DNA from 3 places in the Streptomyces sp. NPDC048473 genome. Region 3 is predicted to be linked to each of the others. Evidence: riboswitches for the same ligand, from Rfam matches in the RefSeq annotation. Region 3 holds a riboswitch; each other region holds the start of a gene.
The links. A riboswitch is a leader RNA that binds a small molecule or an ion and turns the genes downstream of it on or off. The one in region 3 is predicted to bind cyclic di-AMP.
Positions count from the first base shown of each region.

Region 1: it holds a riboswitch for cyclic di-AMP, as region 3 does, so the genes downstream of both, ACGFU7_RS28080 (transglycosylase family protein) here and ACGFU7_RS04460 (NlpC/P60 family protein) in region 3, are expected to answer to the same signal.
Region 2: it holds a riboswitch for cyclic di-AMP, as region 3 does, so the genes downstream of both, ACGFU7_RS25905 (transglycosylase SLT domain-containing protein) here and ACGFU7_RS04460 (NlpC/P60 family protein) in region 3, are expected to answer to the same signal.

Region 1 covers NZ_JBICXE010000020.1:93,998-101,302, forward strand. The annotation lists gene eno (phosphopyruvate hydratase) at 1-1,030, opposite strand, end outside; gene ACGFU7_RS28080 (transglycosylase family protein) at 1,335-2,069, opposite strand; cyclic di-AMP (ydaO/yuaA leader) riboswitch at 2,073-2,244, opposite strand; gene ACGFU7_RS28085 (transglycosylase family protein) at 2,544-3,491, opposite strand; gene ACGFU7_RS28090 (cytochrome P450) at 3,597-4,919, opposite strand; gene ACGFU7_RS28095 (nucleoside triphosphate pyrophosphohydrolase) at 4,929-5,903, opposite strand; gene ACGFU7_RS28100 (SurA N-terminal domain-containing protein) at 5,951-6,607, opposite strand; gene ACGFU7_RS28105 (GtrA family protein) at 6,792-7,193, opposite strand; gene ACGFU7_RS28110 (glycosyltransferase family 2 protein) at 7,190-7,305, opposite strand, start outside.
Region 2 covers NZ_JBICXE010000017.1:144,115-151,419, reverse strand. The annotation lists gene ACGFU7_RS25925 (TolB family protein) at 1-678, shown strand, start outside; gene ACGFU7_RS25920 (APC family permease) at 738-2,135, opposite strand; gene ACGFU7_RS25915 (hypothetical protein) at 2,484-2,801, shown strand; gene ACGFU7_RS25910 (DUF2461 family protein) at 2,911-3,561, shown strand; gene ACGFU7_RS25905 (transglycosylase SLT domain-containing protein) at 3,698-4,450, opposite strand; cyclic di-AMP (ydaO/yuaA leader) riboswitch at 4,455-4,640, opposite strand; partial or broken gene ACGFU7_RS25900 (ATP-binding cassette domain-containing protein) at 5,351-5,965, shown strand; partial or broken gene ACGFU7_RS25895 (ATP-binding cassette domain-containing protein) at 6,086-6,827, shown strand; gene ACGFU7_RS25890 (DUF305 domain-containing protein) at 7,096-7,305, opposite strand, start outside.
Region 3 covers NZ_JBICXE010000002.1:251,793-259,097, forward strand. The annotation lists gene ACGFU7_RS04450 (M23 family metallopeptidase) at 1-940, shown strand, start outside; gene pcrA (DNA helicase PcrA) at 991-3,429, opposite strand; cyclic di-AMP (ydaO/yuaA leader) riboswitch at 3,687-3,852, shown strand; gene ACGFU7_RS04460 (NlpC/P60 family protein) at 3,851-4,999, shown strand; gene ACGFU7_RS04465 (hypothetical protein) at 5,077-5,430, opposite strand; gene ACGFU7_RS04470 (NlpC/P60 family protein) at 5,787-6,833, shown strand; gene ACGFU7_RS04475 (LuxR C-terminal-related transcriptional regulator) at 6,910-7,305, opposite strand, start outside.

The DNA.
Region 1 (7,305 bases), on a different contig from region 3:
CGGTCAGCGAACCGATCTGGTTGACCTTGACGAGCAGGGCGTTGGCGGAGCCCTCCTCGATGCCGCGGGCCAGGCGCTCCGGGTTGGTGACGAACAGGTCGTCGCCGACGATCTGCACCTTGGCGCCGAGCTTCTCGGTGATGACGTTCCAGCCGGCCCAGTCGTCCTCGTACAGCGGGTCCTCGATGGAGACGAGCGGGTACGCGGAGACGAGCTCCTCGTAGTACTCGGTCATCTCGGCGGCCGAGCGGGACTTGCCCTCGAACTCGTACTTGCCGTCCTTGTAGAACTCGGACGCGGCGACGTCGAGCGCGAGCGCGATGTCCTTGCCCGGGGCGTAGCCGGCTTCCTTGATGGCCTCAAGGATGAGGTCGAGCGCGGCACGGTTCGACTCCAGGTTCGGCGCGAAGCCGCCCTCGTCGCCGAGACCGGTCGAAAGACCCTTGGTCTTCAGGACCTTCTTCAGCGTGTGGTAGACCTCGGCGCCCCAGCGCAGGGCCTCGGAGAAGGACTCCGCGCCGATCGGGGCGATCATGAACTCCTGGATGTCCACGTTGGAGTCTGCGTGCGACCCACCGTTGAGGATGTTCATCATCGGGACGGGCAGCAGGTGCGCGTTCGGGCCACCGAGGTAGCGGAACAGCGGCAGGTCCGAGGCCTCGGAGGCGGCGTGGGCGACGGCCAGCGAGACGCCGAGGATGGCGTTGGCGCCGAGCGAGCCCTTGTTCTCGGTGGCGTCCAGGTCGAACATCGCCTGGTCGATCAGCCGCTGCTCGGTCGCGTCGTAGCCGACGAGCTCCGGACCGATCTGCTCGATCACGGCGAGGACGGCCTTCTCCACGCCCTTGCCGTGGTAACGGTTGGGGTCACCGTCGCGAAGCTCAATGGCCTCGAACGCACCGGTGGAGGCGCCGGACGGCACGGCAGCACGACCCGTGCTGCCGTCGTCGAGGCCAACCTCGACCTCGACCGTGGGGTTCCCCCGGGAGTCGAGGATTTCCCGGGCTACGACGACGTCGATGGACGGCACGAGGCATCTCCTTCTGGGATATGACACTGGTTGTGCAGGGTCACTTTGGCCTTGCGACAAGAGCCTAACCGGCCCGGCCCGCTCAGTCGGACGACCGCCCGTCCCCTGGGACGAAAAAGGACCCAAGAGCGCGCAGTACCGGGCAAACAGCCAGAATTTTACTGGCCAGTAACTACAACAGTTGAACGATCACCCATAGTCGCGCTCCCTACATAGGGGGTACCGCGTCACGCAGAAACCCCGGCCCGGCGCGTACGGGGGATTGCGCGCCGGGCCGGGGTGCTCGGGGAGGAGTGAGCCTGGACTACTTCGTCAGGTGCAGCTGCTGACCCGGGTAGATCAGGTCGGCGTCCTTGACGATGTCCTTGTTCAGCTCGAACAGCTGCTGCCAGCCGCCCTTGACCTTGTGGTCGGCGGCGATCTTGCTCAGGGAGTCGCCGGAGGCGACCTTGTACTCGCCGTCGCCCCTCTTGACCTTCTCGCCGGTCGGCGTGGTGACGGTCTTCTTCGACTCGGCCTGCGGGGCGGCGGAGCGGTCCGAGCGGGAGGCGGCGGGGGTCTCGGTGCGCTCGGCCTTCTTCGGCTGAGCCTGCTGCTTCGGCGCGGCCGGGGCGCTCTTCTGCTCGGTGGCGCCGGAGCCGGTGTCGACACCCGGGTCGACACCGTCGTTGGTCAGATTGCCGGCACCGGCGCAGCCCCAGGCACCCGGACCCTGCATGTCGAGAAGCTTCTCGGCGATGGCGATCTGCTGAGCCTTGGTGGCCAGGTCGGCACGGGAGGCGTACTGCGTACCACCGGCGGCGGCCCAGCTGGACTGCGAGAACTGCAGACCGCCGTAGTAGCCGTTGCCGGTGTTGATGGACCAGTTGCCACCGGACTCGCACTGAGCGACGGCATCCCAGGTGGCGACGGAGGCGGCGGAGGCGCCGGTCGCGCCCATCAGCGGAACGGCGACGGCGGTACCGGCGACACCCGCGAGCGTGACGATACGGACGGCCTTGGACGGGCGGCGGTGCTTGCCCTTGCTGGAAAACAGCATGGAACTTCTCCTCACCGACGCCTACGAGGTGAGCTGTCGGGTTCGGGCCAAGTGAGTTGCCCGGTCGCACGTCCTAGCACGCGACTTCACCCCAAGCCGGTCCTGATGCGTCTCTCGACGATCGGGCCCGGCGCTTACCTGGGTCCCCCGCTCCTGCCTACGGCGCTTTACGCGTCTGTTCCCTTCGACCGACGGCAGGATTCGGCGTGACGGTCGACGGGGCCCGCGGTGCGAGCGGTTCCGACCGTAAACATACGCAACCCTCACATTCAAAGACGGACACATCGGGCAATTCGCCCTTACTTGCATCTGGGGAACTGTCGTTTTCGCAGGTGAGGGCGGTGCGGAAGGGTCCCCTGGGCGCGACACGCCAGTTGACGCAAAGAGACCCATGTCTCACTTACGCATAAGCGGACATAGGTCCCTGAACTACCCCGGTTTTTGAGGCTCTTTTAGCTGATTTTCAGACCGCTCTCACTCGGCCTTCACGCCGAGATCGAGGCTCTGGCCAGGGAGGATGAGATCCGGGTCGGAGCCGACGACATCCTTGTTGGCCTCATAGAGCGCGGGCCAGCCACCAGGAACCTTCTGTGCATCAGCAATCGCCCAGAGGTTGTCGCCTGGGTGCACGGTGTACGTACCGTCGGCGACGGAAGCGCCCGCGTCGCGTGCGTCGGCGTCACCACGGGAGGCGTGACGACCCGCCTCGCGGCCACTGCCGCCGTTCGCGTCCTGGCTCCCCTCGGGGGCCGGCGCGCCACGGTGCTTGCCACCGACACCGTCGGACGAGTCAGATGAATCGGATGAATCAGACGCCTCGGAGGACGGCGTGGCCGACTCGGTTGCCGAAGGCTTCGGGGACGGCTTGGCCTTGCCTGCAGGCTTGTCGGTGCCGCCCGAGCCCTTCGAGCCGTCCGTGCCGTCCGAGGCGCTGTCCGACGGCGTGGCGTCATCGGACGGGGCCGCCGACGCGCTGTCAGCCGGCTCCGTGCCCTCTGTCGGCTCGGCGGAGGGCGCGGAGCCCGGGTCGACACCCGGCAGCGTCCCGTCCACCGCGAGGCCGGAGATGACCGCACAGCTGGGCCACGCCTGCGGGCCCTTGTCGTCCAGGACCTTCTCGGCCACGGCTATCTGCTGCGAGCGGCTGGCGAGGTCGGCACGCGAGGCGTACGACTCGCCGCCGTACGCCTTCCAGGTCTCCTGCGAGAACTGCAGGCCGCCGTAGAAGCCGTTGCCGAGGTCGGCGCTCCACATGCCGCCGCTCTCGCACTCGGCCACCCGGTCCCAGGTCGTGGCGTCGGCCGCGTGCGCACCGGCCGCGCCGAGCAGCGGGATGGCGATGGCCGATCCGGTCACGCCCGCGGCGACGACGATGGCGGGTGCCTGACGAGGGCGACGGTGTCTGCCGTTCGCGGAGCCCATGGGGTTGCCTTCCGTGTGACTGACGAGTGACTGGTGAGTCGAACGGTGAACCTAGCGGGACTCGAACGTGTGTCACAAGTCGATGCAGCGCAGATCACGTGAAAGTCACAGAGTTGACAGAGTGTCACCTTGCGTCGGGGCGCCCCCTGGTTCGAACTCCACGGGCAGCGTGCGCAGTCCGCGCATGATGAGTCCGCCACGCCACCGCAAATCGGTAGGTTCCACCGCAAGGCGCAGGTCCGGAAGGCGCCTCAGAAGCGTGGCGAGCGCGGTCTGTCCCTCCAGCCGGGCGAGCGGTGCTCCCAGGCAGTAGTGGAGGCCGTGCCCGTATCCGAGGTGCTGATTGTCACGCCGTGCGAGGTCGAGCGTGTCGGGGTCCTCGAAGCGTTCCGGGTCGCGGTCGGCGGCGGCGAGCACGACGAGTACGGGGTCGCCTGCCGCGATGTCCTGTCCGCCGAGCGTCAGCGGCTCGGTGGCGAACCGCCAGGTCGCCAGCTCCACCGGGCCGTCGTACCGCAGCAGTTCCTCGATCCCGGCCTCCAGCAGATCGCTCTCCCCCGCGTCGAGGGAGCGCTGCAGCCGCTCGCGCTGTGCGGGGTTGCGCAGCAGCGCGTACATCCCGTTGCCGATGAGGTTGACCGTCGTCTCGAACCCGGCGAAGAGCAGGATGAAGGCCATGGCCGCGGCCTCGTTCTCGGTGAGGTGCTCGCCGTGGTCGCTGGCCCGGATCAGCCCCGAGATCAGGTCGTCCCCCGGGTTCTCCCGCTTGCGGTGGATCAGTTCGGCGAGATAGCCGCGCATCTTCTTCACCGACCTGGCCACCCCGCCGCGCGGCCCGCCGCCGTGGCGGATCATCATGCCCGCCCAGTCCCGGAAGTCGTCCTGGTCCTCGCGCGGGACGCCGAGCAGATCGCAGATCGCGTAAATGGGAAGCGGGAACGCGAAGTCATGGATGAGGTCCGCCTTCCCCTCCGCGATGAAGCGGTCGATGAGGCGGTCCGTCAGTTCCTGCACCCGCGGCGCGAACTCGGCGACCCGGCGCGGAGTGAACGCCTTGGACACGAGGCGGCGAAGCCGGGTGTGGTCGGGCGGGTCGATGTTCAGCAGATGCGTCATCAGCTCCGCCTTGCGCTCGCCCGGGATGCCCGTCTTCCCCTTGGCGTGTGCCGGCTCGGCGTGGTGCGCCGGGTTCTTGGAGAGCCGCATGTCGGCGAGCGCCTGCCGGGCATCGGCGTACCGGGTCACGAGCCAGGCCTCGACTCCGCTGGGCAGCGCGGTCCGGTGCACGGGGCTGTGCTCGCGCAGCCAGGCGTAGGCGGGGTACGGGTCGGTGGCGAACTCCCAGGTGAAGAGTTCGGGGGCGGCGGGCTGATCGGCAGGGCAGGCGGCGGGGGGATCGGCTGGGCGGTCGGCGGGGCTGTGGTTCACCCCCCGACGTTATCCGTTGCCCTCCGCCGCCCGGATGGCGTCCCGGTAGACGCGGCCCGCGGCCCGCAGCGCGGCCTCGGGGTCGATGCCGTCCTGTTCGGCGCGTACGGCGAGGGCGAGGAGCTCGTAACCGATGCCGTCGCCCGTGGGGAGCGCCACATCGAGCCCTGCGGTACGGACCCGGCCGGCCAGTTTCGCCGCGAGCGCCAGACCGGGCTGGCCGAGCGGGACTCCGTCGGTGACCGAGTCGCGCTGCTTCTCGATGGCCTTGGTCCGCAGCCAGTGGGCGTGCACGTCCTCCGGGGTCTCGGCGGTCTCGTCGCCGAAGACGTGCGGGTGGCGGTGGATCAGCTTCTCGACGAGGGTCGCGGCCACGTCGTCGACGGAGAACGGCTCGTCCCCATCCTCGGGTCGGCCTTCCTCCGCGATCCGGGCATGGAAGACGACCTGGAGGAGTACGTCCCCGAGTTCCTCGCGCAGCTCGTCGCGGTCGCCGTCCTCGATCGCCTCGACGAGTTCGTACGCCTCCTCGATGGCGTACTTGGCGAGGCCCTTGTGGGTCTTCTGCGAGGTCCAGGGGCATTCGATGCGGATCCGGTCCATGACCTGGACCAGATCGAGGAGCCGGGCGCCCGGCAGATCGTACGAACCGGGCAGCAGCTCCAGATTCGGCATCTGCACCCGCCCCGAACCGGCGAGCCGGGCCAGCCCGTCGGTCAGCGGCTGATTGCCCTCGCCGCTCGTGAGGACGACGACGCTCCGGCCGCCCGCGCACGCGTCGACGAGCTCCTGCGCGGTGGGCGCGGAATGCTCGACGGTGACGCCCGCCTCGCGCAGATACGGCAGCTGCGGGTGGTCCTGCTCGGCACAGAGCACCCGGTCGGCGGCGTGCAGCGTCTGCCATGCGGGCCAGGACAGGAGTCCGGGCGCGACGCGGTGGCTGGCGGTGAGCAGGACGATACGGCCGGGGTCTTCAGCGTTCACCGTTCGAATCTACCCCGGTCGGTCCGGTCGCCGTTTTCCGCAGTCTTCTAGGCGCCGGCCTCGGCGCCGGCCTCGGCGGGCTTGGTGACCTGGGTGATCCAGGGGGCCTTGTAGTTGGCGAGCTGGGTCTGCTTGTCGTCCCAGGCGCCGTAGCGCGGATTGACGTCGACCTTCAGTGCCTTCGACGCCTTGCTGAGCGCATCGCCGACGGCCTTCTGCCCCTCGGGCTGCTGCAGGTCGGCGCCGAGCGCCTGGGCCAGCTTCGTCAGCTGGACCTGCTCGCGCAGGACGGCGTCGATCTGGTCGGGGGCGACCCAGCTCTGCTGGAGCATCGCCGTCCGCAGCTGTGCCTCTCCCCCGGACTGGGCGGCCGCAGCCTTCCGCATCTGCTGGATCTCGTTGCGGTTGACGCTCACGCCCGCGTCCTGCGCGGCCCGGTCCAGGACCCGGTCGAAGATCAGGCTGTGCAGCTTGGCCCGGCTGAGCTGCCCGGACTTGTCGATGAGCTGCGAGGCGTCCTTCGAATCGCGCTGGGCCTCGCGTACCGCCGCCACCTGGCCCTGCAGCGTCGACACCTCGATCCGGTCCCCGCCGACGAGGGCGGCGGCGCCCGGGTGGGCCTGGCTGCCGCAGGCGGTCAGGAGTGGGGCGCCGGCGAGCAGGGCGGCGGAGACGGTGAGCGCGGTGCGACGGCGGCGGTGCAAAGGAACCTCCCGGGGAGAGTTTGTGCATCAGTGCACAAGACCTTGCGGTGATCGATGTTAGGCAGTGGATGTGGTTGGGGCCACTGGTTCGACCAACGATTCGGAAGGAGTTGGGGATGTGGGCCCCTCAGGGGCACCCGGCGATGCCCGGCAGCGATGCCCGGCGGGCAACGCCTTGGGGCGCTCAGGACACGCGTTCGGCCGCCGGGGCCCCGCTGTCCGGGCGCAGCATGATCGTGCGCGAGACGACGAACGTGATCGGGATGGCCGCCGCGGCCGCGACCAGCGGCGCGTACCGGCTGCTGAACCCGGCGAGGTCGACCAGCAGATAGACACCGCCGGTCGTGATGACGAAGTTGGCGGCGTTGGTGAGCGGGAAGAGCAGGAACTTCCGCCAGGTGGGGCGGGTGCGGTAGGTGAAGTAGGAGTTCAGGAAGAAGGAGCCGGTCATGCTCAGTGCGAAGGCGACCACATGGGCGGCGATGTACGGCAGCCAGGTCAGCAGGACGAGGTAGCAGCCGTAGTACGTGCCGGTGTTCACGACTCCCACGAGGGCGAATCGGACCATCTGTGCCTTGACCGTCATCGGCGTACGAACTCCTGGGGTTCCCGTATCGACTGCGGCGCCGCCCGGGTGTTCGTGGCCTTCACCAGGAAGTGCGGGCGCCGCTTCACCTCGTAGTAGATACGGCCGACGT
Region 2 (7,305 bases), on a different contig from region 3:
ACCTACCGGGCCGTCGTACTCGACTCGCACCTCCACGCGCTGCACCGCTTCCCGGCCGCCGGCATTCCCACCCGCGCCCGGGTCGCACCGTCCGGCCATCTGGTCGCCTGGACGGTCTTCGTCAGCGGGGACTCCTACGCGGGCACCGACTTCTCCACCCGCACCGCCATCGTCGACACCCGCACCTGGGCGATCGACGACAACCTGGAGACGTACACCGTCACCAAGGACGGCAGGCCCTACCGCGCCTCGGACATCAACATCTGGGGTGTCACCTTCGCCGACGACACCCGCTTCTACGCCACGCTGGCGACCCACGGCCGGACCTACCTCGTCCGGGGCGACGTCACCGCCCGCACCCTCACCACCCTGCACGGGAACGTCGAATGCCCTTCGCTGTCGCCGGACGGTACCCGCATCGCCTACAAGAAGCGCGTCCCGGGAGCCTCGCCCGACGCCCCGTGGCGGCTGTACGTGCTCGACCTGCGACGCATGTCGCAGACCGCGACCGCCGAGCAGCGCAACATCGACGACCAGGCGGTGTGGGCGGATGACTCCACTCTCGTCTACGCCCTCCCCGGCGACTACGGCTCGGACCTGTGGACCGTCCCGGCCGACGGCACCGGTAAGGCCCGCCGGCTGATGACCTCCGCCGTCGCCCCGGCCTATCCGGGGTGACGGCGGGGCGGTCCGGACAGAGTGCGGGACGCGGGTCGCCGTCCCTGGTCATCCAGCGGTCAGGACTGCACGTCCTCCGGAATGCTGACCAGCCAGCGGGTCTCGCGGCGGGGCCGCAGATACAGCGCCCAGTAGAGCGTGGCGACCGCTGTGATCCCGCCGGTCCACAGCAGGTACTCGGTCTCCTGCTGGGTCAGGATGTACGCGAGCACGGCGATGAGCAGCACGGGGATCGCAGGCCACAGCGGCATGCGCCAGGCCGGTGCCTCGCGGTGCGTGCCGCGGCGGCAGAGCAGGGCGGCGACCGCGACCAGCAGGTACATGCCGGTGACGGAGACGCCGGTGACGCCGTACAGGGTGTCGAGGTTGACGAAGCAGAGCGCCGCGCCGGGGATGCCGACGACCAGGGTCGCCACCCACGGGGAGCCGAACCGGCCGAGTCGGGACAGGGCGTTGTTGATCGGCTCGGGCCACGCCTTGTCACGGGCGGAGGCGAACAGGACCCGTGAGTTCTGGATGACCATGACGATGCCCGCGTTGATGATCGCGAGGGCGACGCAGAGGCTGACGAACGTGCCGACGGCCGAGTTGGACCAGGCGGCGACCATGGTGTTGAGATCGCCCGAGGTCAGGGCCGCGAGGTCCGGGGCGCCCAGCGTGATGGCGATGACCGGGACGAGGATGACCGCCGTGGAGATGGCGAGGGTGGCGAGCACGGTGCGGGCCACGTTGCGCCGCGGGTTCTCCAGCTCCTCCGAGAGGTAGACGGCCGTGGAGAAGCCCTGGGTGATGAAGAGCGCGATCGCCAGCCCGGAGACCACCATCATCGCGGTGACCGTGGAGGTCGTGCCGCCCGACGAGGCGACCGATCCGTGCACCAGCGCGGAGGCCCCGCGCTCGGAGTGCGCGAACCCGAGAACGGCGACGACGCCCGCCGCGATCACTTCGAGGACGAGGAAGATCCCGGTGATCCACGCGTTGGCACGCAGGTCCAGGAGACCGGCGAGGGTGGCGAGGACCATGACACCGGCGCCCGCGACGGGAGCCGGAATGTGCACGACGGGAGCGAGGTAGTCGGCCGTCCCCATGGCGATGACCGGCGGCACGATCATCACGACCAGCAGGGAGAGCACGAAGACGAGCCACCCGGCCAGCCGTCCCGCCATGGTCGACACCATGGCGTACTCACCTCCCGCGCTCGGTATGAGGGTGCCCAGCTCCGAGTAACAGAAGGCGACCCCGATACAGAGCAGCGAGCCGATGGCGATGGTGAGGGCGGTGTACGTGCCGAGGCTGGAGAACAGGTCCGGTACGACGACGAAGAGTGTCGAAGCGGGCGTCACGCAGGAGAGCGTGAGCAGTGTTCCGCCCACGACGCCGATGGAACGCTTGAGCTTCTGTGGAGTGGGGCCGGTCGCTGGGGCGAGCGCCTGGGGAGCGCTGAGCGTTTCGGTCATCGTGCGATTCCGATCAACAGGTGCGGTATCTGAGCGCGGGAGCGGTATCGCCTCCAGACGAGGACGTGGTGAGTGGTTTCGTCGCTCCCAGCGCGACATGCAATCCTGACGAGTTCCGCAGGTCAAGAGCTGTTAACCTTCGGAATTCGTTGTTTCGGCGAGCAGATCTGACGATTTGGCGTTAAGAGTGCGTCATTCTCTGGGGATCGGCGGGTGCGGGAACCGCAGCAGGATCCGATGCAAAGTTTCGCCCATTCCAGATTCCGGAAGGGTGCGGGCGTTTCGAGCGCCGCGATGCGCGGATCGCCGCGGGTCGCGCATCCACGGTCTTGATGCCAGCCTGGAGACATGGCTTGGGCGTCATGGACGACTCGCGGTGTGTTCTCCGGGCACGGTGGCGTGCTCACGGACGAGGTCGGCGTCCTGTCCGGAGACCTGACCGTTCACACGACCTGGGCCGATGACACGGCCCAGATCACTGTGCAGTACACGGGTGCGATCGACTGGTTCACCATGTCGGGCAGTCCTGTGCCGTGCTGCTCGGAGGACGACAGCCGGCGCCTTCACGAGGCGGTGGTGGAGTCCGTCCGGGAGGGAGCAGCGGCCACGGTTCCGAGGCCTCCGCTCCAGAAGCCGGAGCAGCCGACGGAGAGCGCCCAGGAGTAAGGGTTACGTCGACGGGGGCGCGCCGGGCACTGCGGTCCGGCGAGCAGGGAACGGCTTCGGAAACGGTGCGCGCCCGCCCTCAATGTCCCGGATCACTAGGATCCCTTGCGTGAGCAGAGCGTTCAGTGGCTGGACAGAGCAAGCATTCGAGCTGCTTCTGCAGTTGGAGGGCATACCTTCGCAAGAAGCGCGTGAGAAGCGCCGAAGGGACCGGGAGCGCCTCGTCCGGCAGCCCATGATCGCGTTGCTGAACGATGTGGCGGACGCGGACCAGGCGTACGAGGACTTCTCCGTCTGGGGGTTCCGCAAGGACCCGTGGTGGTGGCAGCACCAAGTGGCGGTGATCAGGATCGCGCGCAATGTCGAGATCGGTCTGCGCTTCGACCTCGACGGGCTCCGGATCAAGGGGGGCTGGACGTACCCGGACCCCGGGCAGGTCCCGTTGTTCCGTACGGCCGTCGCCGCGCAGGACAGTGGACCCGAGCTGGTGTGTGCCATCGAGGCGTTGGGGGCGCAGGGGTATGAGATCACCGGGGACACCATGAAGCGCATGCCACGCGGTCATGACGCCGGTCATCCCCGTGCCGACCTGCTCCGGTACCGCTCGGTCTCGGCTGCCCGTCCCCTCGGCGGGGACTGCGCACAGCACACGTCGGCGCTGGTCGATGCCGTAGTCGCAGCGGCGGAGGAGCTGGAGCCCTTGCTCTCCTGGCTCGCCGGCCATGTGACCGTTCCCGGCTCCCGCCGACGCGCCACGTAGCGTCGCCTCCGTGTGCCGCCCACGCGGGTGAGCAGCCGAAAGGCGGTCCCGGACCGGCGGGTGTGGTCCCTTCCGAGGGGCCTGTTCGGCCCCTCGCCACCCATCGGTTCTGAACCGCCATCGGCGCTGCTGCGGATCAGTAGGCCCCGAACACGTTGTCGATGGAGCCGTACTTGTCGGCGGCGTAGTTGCACGATGCGGTGATGTTGGCGACCGGGTCGTAGCTGTCCATCGACGTACCGGGCACGTGGTAGGCAAGGAACGTCGGGTCGATGATCTGGAGGAGGCCCTTGGACGGCGTGCCCTTGGCGGCGTTCGAGTCCCAGTTGTTGATGGCCCGGGGGTTGCCGGAGGACTCGCGCATGATGTTGCGGTGGATGCCGTCGTAGCTGCCGGGGATGCCGTTCTGGGCCATGACGGCCAGCGACTCCTTGATCCAGCCGTCCAGGTCGTTCGTGTACGTCGCGGGCTGCGCGGCCGGTGCGGCAGCAGCAGTTGCGGCAGTGGCAGTTGCGGCAGTCTTGGCCTCGGCCTGGGCGCCGATTGTCAGCTTCGTGCCCGGGCGAATCAGTGCGGGGTTGGCGCCGATGGTCTCTCGATTGTCCTCGTACAGCTTCTGCCAGCCACCGCTGAGGGAATATCCCTTTGCGATCTTGGAAAGGGTGTCGCCCGCGATCACGGAATAGATGGTGGGCGCGGCCTTTTCCTTGACGGTGGCGACGGTTGACGCCGCAGCCTTTTCGGCGGTGACAGTCTGTGCCGGTGCGGCCGAGGCAAAGCCGGCGCCGATCAGCGGAAGCACGAGAGCGGCTCCACCCGTGGTCGCGGCTATGAGACCGCGGGTCAGCGAAGTGGACTTACGACGACGGTGGTTACCCGTTGTGGACATAGCGAATTCCTCTCCGTCGCCTACGAGGTGAGCTGTCGGGTTCAGACTGGAGATGTCTGGCCGCAAGCGAATGCGGCTTCACCCCGAGCCGTTCCGGATACCGGACCGGCGGCTTACCTGGGTTCCCCGCTCCTGCCGTACATGAGTGGTCGGATTGCCGGACGGCGGCAGGATTCGGCGTTCCGTCCGGATTGACGGTGACCGTAGGCGAGAAACACCAAAAGGAACAAGCCCCCATTTTTGGATCACAATTCATTTGCAAGATCGAATCATGGAATCGGCAGTAATCCACCTCACACCGTGAAGCCAAATTTCCTTACGCAGAAGGGAACCGGGCCGCGCGTCACGGCATCTTGAGCTCTGAACGTGACTCACGCCACGGAGCGAACAAACGGTGCAATTCGGTCAGCACTCGAAGGTCACAACTCTCCTTAAATGCCTCTTTATTAACCAAGAGATCACTTCTAAATAAATCGCCCATACTGGGACATACCCGTGGGGATCTGGGTGCTTCTCGGGCCGGCCGCACCCGACAGGGCTCCATGACCTCCGGTGTCCGGCGTCCCGGCACGCGGGCCGCTCGTCCCACTCCCCCGCACGGCACCGAGGCTTTGCCTTTCGCCCTCCGGGTCGTTATCGTTTTGAACGGTTCTGTTGTCTCCGATAGAGGTGGACGTTGCGCATCTGAGGTTCGCGATCATCGCGCCGTACGGCTTCAGCCGTACGCCCGTCACGCAGTAGCAGTGTTCTGTCCTGCCCGTGACCCCGCGTGGATGCGACCTCGGTGCATGAGCCGTCCCTCGATCTTCCGGACCGCCGCACCTCCCTTTCGGTTCGGTCGCTGCGTGGTGCTCGCATACGAAGCCCCCATTCACCGCGCTTGCGACTGCGAGGATCACCATGGCGACACCCACCGCCCCCAGCGCCTCTCTCACCTGCTCCGCCCTGTCCTTCCAATGGCCGGACGGCACCACCGTCTTCGACGGACTCTCTCTCAGCATCGGCCGGGGCCGCACCGGGCTCGTCGGCACCAACGGCGCGGGCAAGTCCACACTGCTGCGACTGCTGGCCGGCCAACTGCGCCCCTCCCAGGGCTCGGTGGCCGTCGCCGGCAGCCTCGCCCACCTCCCTCAGAACATCACCCTCGACACGTCACTGCGTGTGGACGAGGCCCTGGGCATCGCCGAGCGGCGCGACGCGCTGCGCGCCATCGAAGCCGGGGATGTGGACGAGAAGCACTTCGAGACGATCGGTGACGACTGGGACGTCGAGGAACGTGCCCTTGCGACACTGGGCTCACTCGGACTCGACAGCGTCGAACTGGACCGCACCATTGGCCAGTTGTCCGGAGGGGAGACGGTCCTGCTGCGCCTGGCCGCACTGCTGCTGGAGCGTCCCGACGTCCTCCTTCTGGACGAGCCGACCAACAACCTCGATGTGTTCGCGCGCCGAAGGCTCTACGAAGCCGTCGACTCCTGGCGCTCGGGTGTCCTGGTCGTGGTCAGCCACGACCTCGAACTGCTGGAGCGCGTGGACCGCATCGCCGAACTGCGCTCCGGATCCGTGAGCTGGTACGGGGGCGGCTGGTCCGCCTACGAAGAAGCCCTGGCCACCGAACAGGAGGCCGCCGGACGGATGTTGCGGGCAGCCGAGGCGGACGTACGCCGGCAGAAACGCGAACTGGAGGAGACCCACGTGAAGCTGGCCCGCCGTCAGCGCCACGGCAGGAAGATGGAGGCCGAGGGCGGGCTCCCGAAAATCCTTGCCGGCCGCCGGAAGCGGTCCGCGCAGGAGTCGGCGGGCAAGCTTCGCGGCGTCCATGAGGAGCGTCTCAATGAGGCGCGCGAACGCCGCGAGGAGGCCGCGGACGCGATCCGTGACGATGCCGAGATCCGCGTGAGCCTTCCCCACACCGCCGTTCCCACCGGCCGCACCGTACTGAGCCTGCACGAGCTGCGCCCCCGGTTCGGCAGGCTGCACGAGGGCAACCTCCATGTGCACGGGCCCGAACGGATCGCGCTCGTCGGACGCAACGGCGCGGGCAAGACGACGCTGCTGCGCACCCTCACCGGCGAGTTGGCTCCGCTGTCCGGCGAGGCCAGGACGTTCGTACCGCTGCGGTTCCTTCCGCAGCGGCTGGATGTGCTGGACGAGGAGCTGAGCGTCGCGGCGAACGTGGCCCGTATGGCTCCCGGGGTCACCGACAACCACATCCGCTCCCAGCTCGCGCGCTTCCTGTTCCAGGGGAAACGCGCGGAGCAGCCGGCGGGCACGCTCTCGGGCGGAGAGCGCTTCCGTGCCGCGCTCGCGGCGACGATGCTCGCCGCACCGGCCCCGCAGCTGCTGATGCTGGACGAGCCGACCAACAACCTCGACATCGCCAGCGTGCGACAGCTGACCAGCGCACTTGAGTCCTACGAAGGTGCGCTGCTGATCGCCAGCCACGACCTGCCGTTCCTCGAGTCGGTCGGCATCACCCGCTGGCTGCTCCTCGCGGAGGAGCTCCGGGACACCACCGCGGAGGAGGTGGGCGACCTGCTCGCAGCACCGGAAGCCGGCTGAGCGGCCGCGTAAGGCCGACCGGATAGACCACGAGAGGGGGTGCGGGCCTTCGGCATGACGAAGGCCCGCACCCCCTGCCAGGGTCAGAGCCTGGAGATGATCTTGTTCATCTGCTCGATCTCGGCGGTCTGAGCCGTGATGACGGCGTCGGCGAGCTTCTTCGCGTCGGCGTTGCTGCCGTTCTTCTGCTCATCCTCGGCCATCGTGACCGCGCCCTCGTGGTGGCCGATCATGAGCTGGGCGAACTTCTTGTCGAAGTCCTTGCCCTTGGCGGCCTCAAGGTCGCTCATGTC
Region 3 (7,305 bases):
GCACCAGCCCTACGAGTCCTACTCCGGCCAGGACTCCTTCGACCCGTACGAGCCCTACCGCACCGCCGAGTTCAGCCTCCCGGAGACAGAGGCGGAGACGGACTTCGGCACCGACGGACACGATGCCGAGGCCGCCGACGCGACTGCCGACGACACGGCCGGCACCGCGCACCGCCCCCTCAGCCGCCCCACCACCCGCAGCCGTCGGCGTTCCCCCGCGAAGCGTTCCGCGCTCCTCACCGTCGCTGTTCCCTCCGCCTGCGTGATGAGCGTGGCCGGTATCGCCGCGGCCTCCGTCAGCGGACTGGGCGGCGAGGACAAGAAGGACGACAACACCACGACGATGGCGGCCGCCGACCCCGGTTCCGTCAAGCCGGTCGCCGCCAACAACAAGCTGGACACCCAGCTCGCCAATCTCAGCGCCGACGCCGAGAACTTCGCCGACCGCGCCAGCCGTACCCAGGAGCGCATCGACCTGAGGGAGCGGCAGGCCGCCGAGAAGAAGAAGCGCGAGGAAGAGGCCGCCCGTAAAGAGGCGCTGCGCCCCAAGTTCCTCCTGCCGGTCGCGCAGCACGGCCTCAGCGCGTACTTCGGCCAGGCGGGCGTCAACTGGATGTCCGTGCACACGGGCATCGACTTCCCCGTCTCGTACGGCACGCCCGTGATGGCCGCGACCGACGGCACCGTACGCACCCAGTGGAACAGCGCTTACGGGAACATGGCCATCGTCACCATGGCCGACGGCACCGAGACCTGGTACTGCCACCTCAGCAGCACCAAGATCCGCTCGGGCCCGGTGAAGGCCGGCGATGTCATCGCGTACTCCGGGAATTCGGGGAACTCCACCGGTCCGCACCTGCACTTCGAGGTACGGCCCGGGGGCGGAGCGGCAATAGACCCGCTGCCCTGGCTCCGCAGCCACGGCCTCAACCCGACCTGAGCCACCCGGCGGCCGGTGCAACTACCCCGGCCGCCTGCCCGACGCCCCGCCTACAGCTTCTCGACCGGCGCGTACCGCAGCAGCAGCTTCTTCGGCCGCTCGTCCCCGAAGTCGACCGTCGCCTTCGCCTGGTCACCGACGCCCTCGACCGCTGTCACCGTGCCGAGCCCGAACTGGTCGTGCGTGACCCGGTCCCCGACCACGAGCGTGATCGTCGGCTTGTCCGAGGTCCGCCGGGTCGCGAAGCCCGAGGGGCCGGAGCGCGAACGCGACGAGGACAGCGACGAGGTGATCCCCGACGTCGGTCCGGCCGGGGCCGCCATCGGTCCGGTCCGCTTCCACTCCAGGTGCTGGTCCGGAATCTCCTCCAGGAACCGCGACGGCGGGTTGTACGAGGGCTGCCCCCACGCACTGCGCATCGCCGCCCGGGTCAGATAGAGCCGCTCGCGGGCCCGGGTGATGCCGACGTACGCGAGCCGCCGCTCCTCCTCCAGCTCCTTGACCTGGCCGAGCGCCCGCATGTGCGGGAAGACGCCGTCCTCCATGCCGGTCAGGAAGACCACCGGGAATTCGAGGCCCTTCGCGGTGTGCAGCGTCATCAGCGTGATGACACCGGAGCCGTCCTCGTCCTCGTCGGGAATCTGGTCGGAGTCGGCGACGAGCGCGACCTTCTCCAGGAATTCGGCGAGCGTGCCCGCGCCTTCCTCCTCGCCCCGCTCCTGCTCGAATTCGAGGGCGACGGCGGCGAGTTCCTGAAGGTTCTCGATGCGGGTCTCGTCCTGCGGGTCGGTGGATGCCTGGAGCTCGGCGAGGTAGCCGGTGCGCTCCAGCACGGCTTCCAGGACCACCGCCGGGCCCGCGCCCGACTCGACGATCGTGCGCAGCTCCTCCATCAGCGTGTTGAACCGCTTGACGGCGTTGGCCGACCGGGCCGCCATGCCGTACGCCTCGTCGACCCGGCGCAGCGCCTGCGGGAAGGTGATCTTCTCGCGCATGGAGAGCGCGTCGATCATCGCCTCGGCACGGTCGCCGATGCCGCGCTTGGGCACGTTGAGGATGCGGCGCAGCGGGACGGTGTCCTCGGGGTTGGCGAGGACCCGGAGGTAGGCCAGGACGTCCCGGACCTCCTTGCGCTCGTAGAAGCGCACGCCGCCGACGACCTTGTAGGGCAGGCCGACGCGGATGAAGATCTCTTCGAAGACACGGGACTGCGCGTTCGTACGGTAGAAGATCGCGACGTCGCCCGCCTTGGCGTCGCCCGCGTCGGTCAGCCGGTCGATCTCGTCGGCGACGAACTGCGCCTCGTCGTGCTCGGTGTCGGCGACATAGCCGGTGATCCGGGCGCCCGTGCCGGCGTTCGTCCAGAGGTTCTTGGGGCGGCGGCTCTCGTTGCGCTCGATGACCGCGTTGGCGGCGGACAGGATCGTCTGCGTGGAGCGGTAGTTCTGCTCCAGGAGGATCGTGGTCGCGTTCGGGTAGTCCTCCTCGAACTGGAGGATGTTGCGGATGGTCGCGCCGCGGAAGGCGTAGATCGACTGGTCCGCGTCACCGACGACGCACAGCTCGGCGGGGGCGTCGGCCTCTCCGGCCGGGCCGACCAGTTCGCGTACGAGGGTGTACTGGGCGTGGTTGGTGTCCTGGTACTCGTCGACCAGGACGTGCCGGAAGCGGCGGCGGTAGTGCTCGGCGACGTCGGGGAACGCCTGGAGCAGATGGACCGTCGTCATGATGATGTCGTCGAAGTCCAGCGCGTTGGCCTCGCGCAGCCGGGACTGGTACATCGCGTAGGCCTGGGCGAGCGTCTTCTCGAAGCCGTCCGCGGCCTGACCGGCGAAGGTCTCCTCGTCGATCAGCTCGTTCTTCAGGTTGGAGACCTTGGCGGTGAACGCCTTCGGCGGGAAGCGCTTCGGGTCGAGGTCGAGATCGCGGCAGACCAGGGCCATCAGCCGCTTGGAGTCGGCGGCGTCGTAGATGGAGAACGACGAGGTGAAGCCGAGCTTCTTCGACTCGCGGCGCAGGATGCGTACGCACGCGCTGTGGAAGGTCATGACCCACATGGCGTTGGCGCGCGGTCCGACGAGCTGCTCGACGCGCTCCTTCATCTCGCCCGCGGCCTTGTTGGTGAAGGTGATCGCCAGGATCTGGCCGGGGTGCACCCCGCGCTCGGCGAGGAGGTGAGCGATGCGGTGGGTCAGCACCCGGGTCTTGCCGGAGCCCGCTCCGGCGACGATGAGCAGCGGGGAACCCGCGTGGACCACGGCGGCGCGCTGCTCGGTGTTCAGCCCGTCGAGGAGCGCCGCGGCGTCGATGACGGGGCGGTGCGCGCCGTCGCGGTAGTACGCGTCTCTGGGTGGCGGGGGCCCGTCGAATACGCCCGCGAAAAGGTCCTCCGGCACCGCTTCGGGTGCGGAGTCCTCGGGGGGTGGCGGGGGCTCTTCCTCCGAGTGCTGGAGGCCGGCCAGGAAGCTGTCGTCAAAGAGGCTGCTCATCGCTTGTCGAGTCTAGGCCGCCGCACCGACACCCGACGGCCGCATGGCGAACCGGACCCGGCGGCCGGGCACACAAAGAGAGCGGGCACCCACGCCACGTAAGAAAATCCGGGCCCTCGTCCGCCCGCGCCGCCCCCTTTCATCAAGGTCACGAAAATGTATCGGGCATATCGAACATCGACCTTCACAGCAGCACCACGGGTTGGCTAGCGTGCTCGACCGGGCGGCCCGTACCCCCTGAGGCGAACCACGCCGAGCGGGCACCCACGCCGAATCCGTGCTGCCCTCGCGGGAGTTCGGAACCGGGGACCCACACGCAGTACCGGGGTGAATCGGTCCTTATCCCCCACTCGGACCGTAGGGCAGCCTTCCGTTCCGCCCGAACCCGACAGCTAACCCGGTAGGCGGTCCACGGAAGGAGATGCCGGCCTTGGCGTCGCATCGCAAACCGCGCACCCGGGTGCGCACCACCACACCGGCCGTCGGGTTCACGACGGCGGCACTGGCGTCCGTGACCCTGCTCTCCACGCAGAGCGCCACGGCCGCGCCCGCTCCGAAGCCCAGCATCGAGGACGTCCAGAAGAAGGTCGACGACCTCTACCGGCAGGCGGGCACCGCGACCCAGCAGTACAACCGGGCGAAGGAAACCTCCGCCACCCAGCGCACCAAGGTCGACGCCCTGCTGGAGGACGTGGCCGAGCGCGCCGACAAGCTCAACGACGCCCGCAGGACGCTCGGCGCCTACGCGGCCGCGCAGTACCGCACCGGCTCCATCGCGCCGAGCGCCACCTTCTTCCTGGCCGACGACCCGCAGTCGTACTTCGACCAGAACCAGCTGATGAGCCGGATGACCGGTCAGCAGCAGAAGGCGGTCACGGACTTCCGTACGCAGCAGGCCAAGGCGTCGAAGAAGCGCGCCGAAGCGGTGCAGAGCCTGGAGACGCTGACCGCGACACAGACCACGCTGCGCACCAGCAAGCAGAACGTCCAGAAGAAGCTGGGCGAGGCGCGCGCGACACTGACGAAGCTGACCGCCGAGGAGAAGGCCCGGCTCGCGGCGCTGGAGCGCAAGAAGGAGGCGGAGGCCAAGCGCAAGGCGGAGGAACTGGCGCAGCAGCAGGCCGCCGCCAAGGCGGAGGCGGACCGCAGGGCCGCGAAGGAGGCGGAATCCGGCAGCGGTACGGGAACGGGCACCAAAACCGGCTCGGACAGCAGCGCCACCACCAAGGCGGAGAAGGCCCTCGCCTTCGCCACGGCCCAGATCGGCAAGCCGTACGTCTGGGGCGCGACGGGCCCGTCCTCGTACGACTGCTCCGGGCTCACCCAGGCGGCATGGAAGGCCGCGGGCGTCGACATCCCGCGCACCACCTGGGACCAGGTGGAGACAGGTATCCGGATCGCGACGGCCGATCTGCAGCCGGGCGACCTCGTCTTCTTCTACGACGACATCAGCCACGTCGGCATCTACAAGGGCGACGGGATGATGATCCACGCGCCGAAGCCGGGGGCGAATGTGCGCGAGGAATCGATCTACTACATGCCGATCTACGGCAGCGTGCGGCCGTCGTAGCGGCTCACACTCCTATGCCCTCAGCGGCCGGACGGGCTTGAATTCCGAGCCCGTCCGGTGGTGCGGCGCGGGCCGGCTCAGGTCCAGAGCGTGGCGATGAAGATGTTGGCGAGCGTCAGCCCGCCCACCGCCGCGAAGGAACCTTTGTCGACCTTCTCCTCGTCCCGCTTGATGTAGACGAGCGCGAGGATGACGACCAGGAGCAGCAGCTTGACCCCGATCTTGATGTTGTTCACGGTCTGGTCGTCGGCCTCGTTGAGCCCGACCAGCGCGACACCGGTGACCAGCATCGTCAGTGCGCCGTGCAGCATCGCCGGGACGAACCGGGCCGTGCCCGCGCCCATCGCCTTCATCTGGGTCAGGAAACCGCCCAGCAGAGAGGCGATACCGATGATGTGCAGGGCGACGAAGACATTGATGAGTACATCCATGGGTCCGCAGCCTAGCCCCGGCCATATCACCACTCCGCAGGCAGGTGTGACTTCCTGTCGCTTCACTCACGTCTGCACCAATTGCCTGACTCTGGTGTAATTTTCCCGATCAATCAATGACAGTGCCGCGCCAAATTCGGGCAATAGGCGTCATTACGACTCTTCCCCGTGCCCCGGGTTTAGCGTCCTGACCAGGTGACCGGCTCACCGCCGCTCCGCACCCGGACGGCGAACCGGTCACCCCGCCGAGAGATCCGGCGGCGGGCCACTCCCCCTGTTGGTGACCCGCCGCCGGACCTCCGGCGGGCCCGCCGGTAGTCCCCGGCGGGCAGTCGCCAGGAAGGACGCACGCCCCCGTGGCAGCGCACCGGAAACCCAAGCAGCGCCCGTACACCGGCTCTGCTGCCCGCACCGCAGCCACCCTCGCCTTTGCCGGGGCCGCCACCGCTGCCGCCCTGCCGGGCTCCGCACAAGCCGATCCCCGGCTCACCCCCGCCCAGGTCGGGGCGGAGATGGACCGGCTGTACCACGACGCGGAGGTCGCCACCGAGCAGTACAACGGCGCGAAGGAGAAGGCGACCGCCGCCGCCGATGCCGTCGACACCCTGCGCGACGAGGCCGCCCGCAGGACCGAGCGCCTCAACGCCTCCCGCAACGCGCTGGGTTCACTCGCCGCCGCGCAGTACCGCACCGGTGGCCTCGACCCGGCCGTACAGCTGGCGCTCTCCTCCGACCCCGACCAGTACCTGGAGCGCGCGTCGTACGTGGACCGGATCGGCGACCGCCAGGCCGCCGAGGTCGACGAGGTGGAGCGGCAGGTCGCCCGGATCGCCCAGCTGCGCTCGCAGGCCAAGGGAAAGCTGGCAGCCCTGGCATCGCGCCAGGCCGAGCTGAAGAAGCACAAGGCGACGATCAGCACCAAACTGGCCGACGCGCAGCGGCTCCTCGCCACCCTGTCCCCGGCCGAGCGCGCCGCATACGAGAGCTCGGACAGTGCGCGCGCCGCCGGCCGTGCCGACCGCAGCACCGCGCGCGGCCCCGTCCTGGCCCCCAACACCCGTGCCGCCGAGGCCATCGCGTTCGCGTACGGGGCGCTCGGCAAGCCGTACGTCTGGGGCGCGACCGGCCCGTCCTCGTTCGACTGCTCCGGGCTCACCCAGGCCGCCTGGCGCTCCGCCGGTGTCGCGCTCCCCCGGACCACGTACACCCAGATCAACGCCGGACAGCACATCCCGCGCTCCGAACTGGCCCCGGGCGACCTGGTGTTCTTCTACTCCGGCATCAGCCATGTCGGGCTCTACATCGGCAACGGCCAGATGATCCACGCCCCGCGCCCGGGAGCGCCGGTCCGGATCGCGCCGATCGACCAAATGCCCTTCGCCGGAGCGACCCGGGTGGCATAGGCTCCCGGCTCCCGGTCACTCGGCAAGAGGACACCCGGACACATCTCGCTCGACCCCGACGGTACGGCCGGCCGGCTCAGACCAGCCGTCGCGCCGTCGCCCACCGGGTCAGTTCGTGGCGGTTGGACAGCTGGAGCTTCCGCAGCACCGCCGAGACATGCGACTCGACCGTCTTCACCGAGATGAACAGCTGCTTGGCGATCTCCTTGTACGCGTAGCCGCGGGCGATCAGCCGCAGCACCTCGCGCTCGCGCTGCGTCAGCCGGTCCAGGTCCTCGTCGACCGGCGGCGCGTCCGTGGAGGCGAAGGCGTCGAGGACGAAGCCGGCCAGCCGGGGCGAGAACACGGCGTCGCCGTCCTGGACCCGGAAGACCGAGTCGACCAGGTCGGTGCCGGTGATGGTCTTGGTGACATAGCCGCGGGCGCCGCCGCGGATGACGCCGATGACGTCCTCGGCGGCATCCGAGACGGA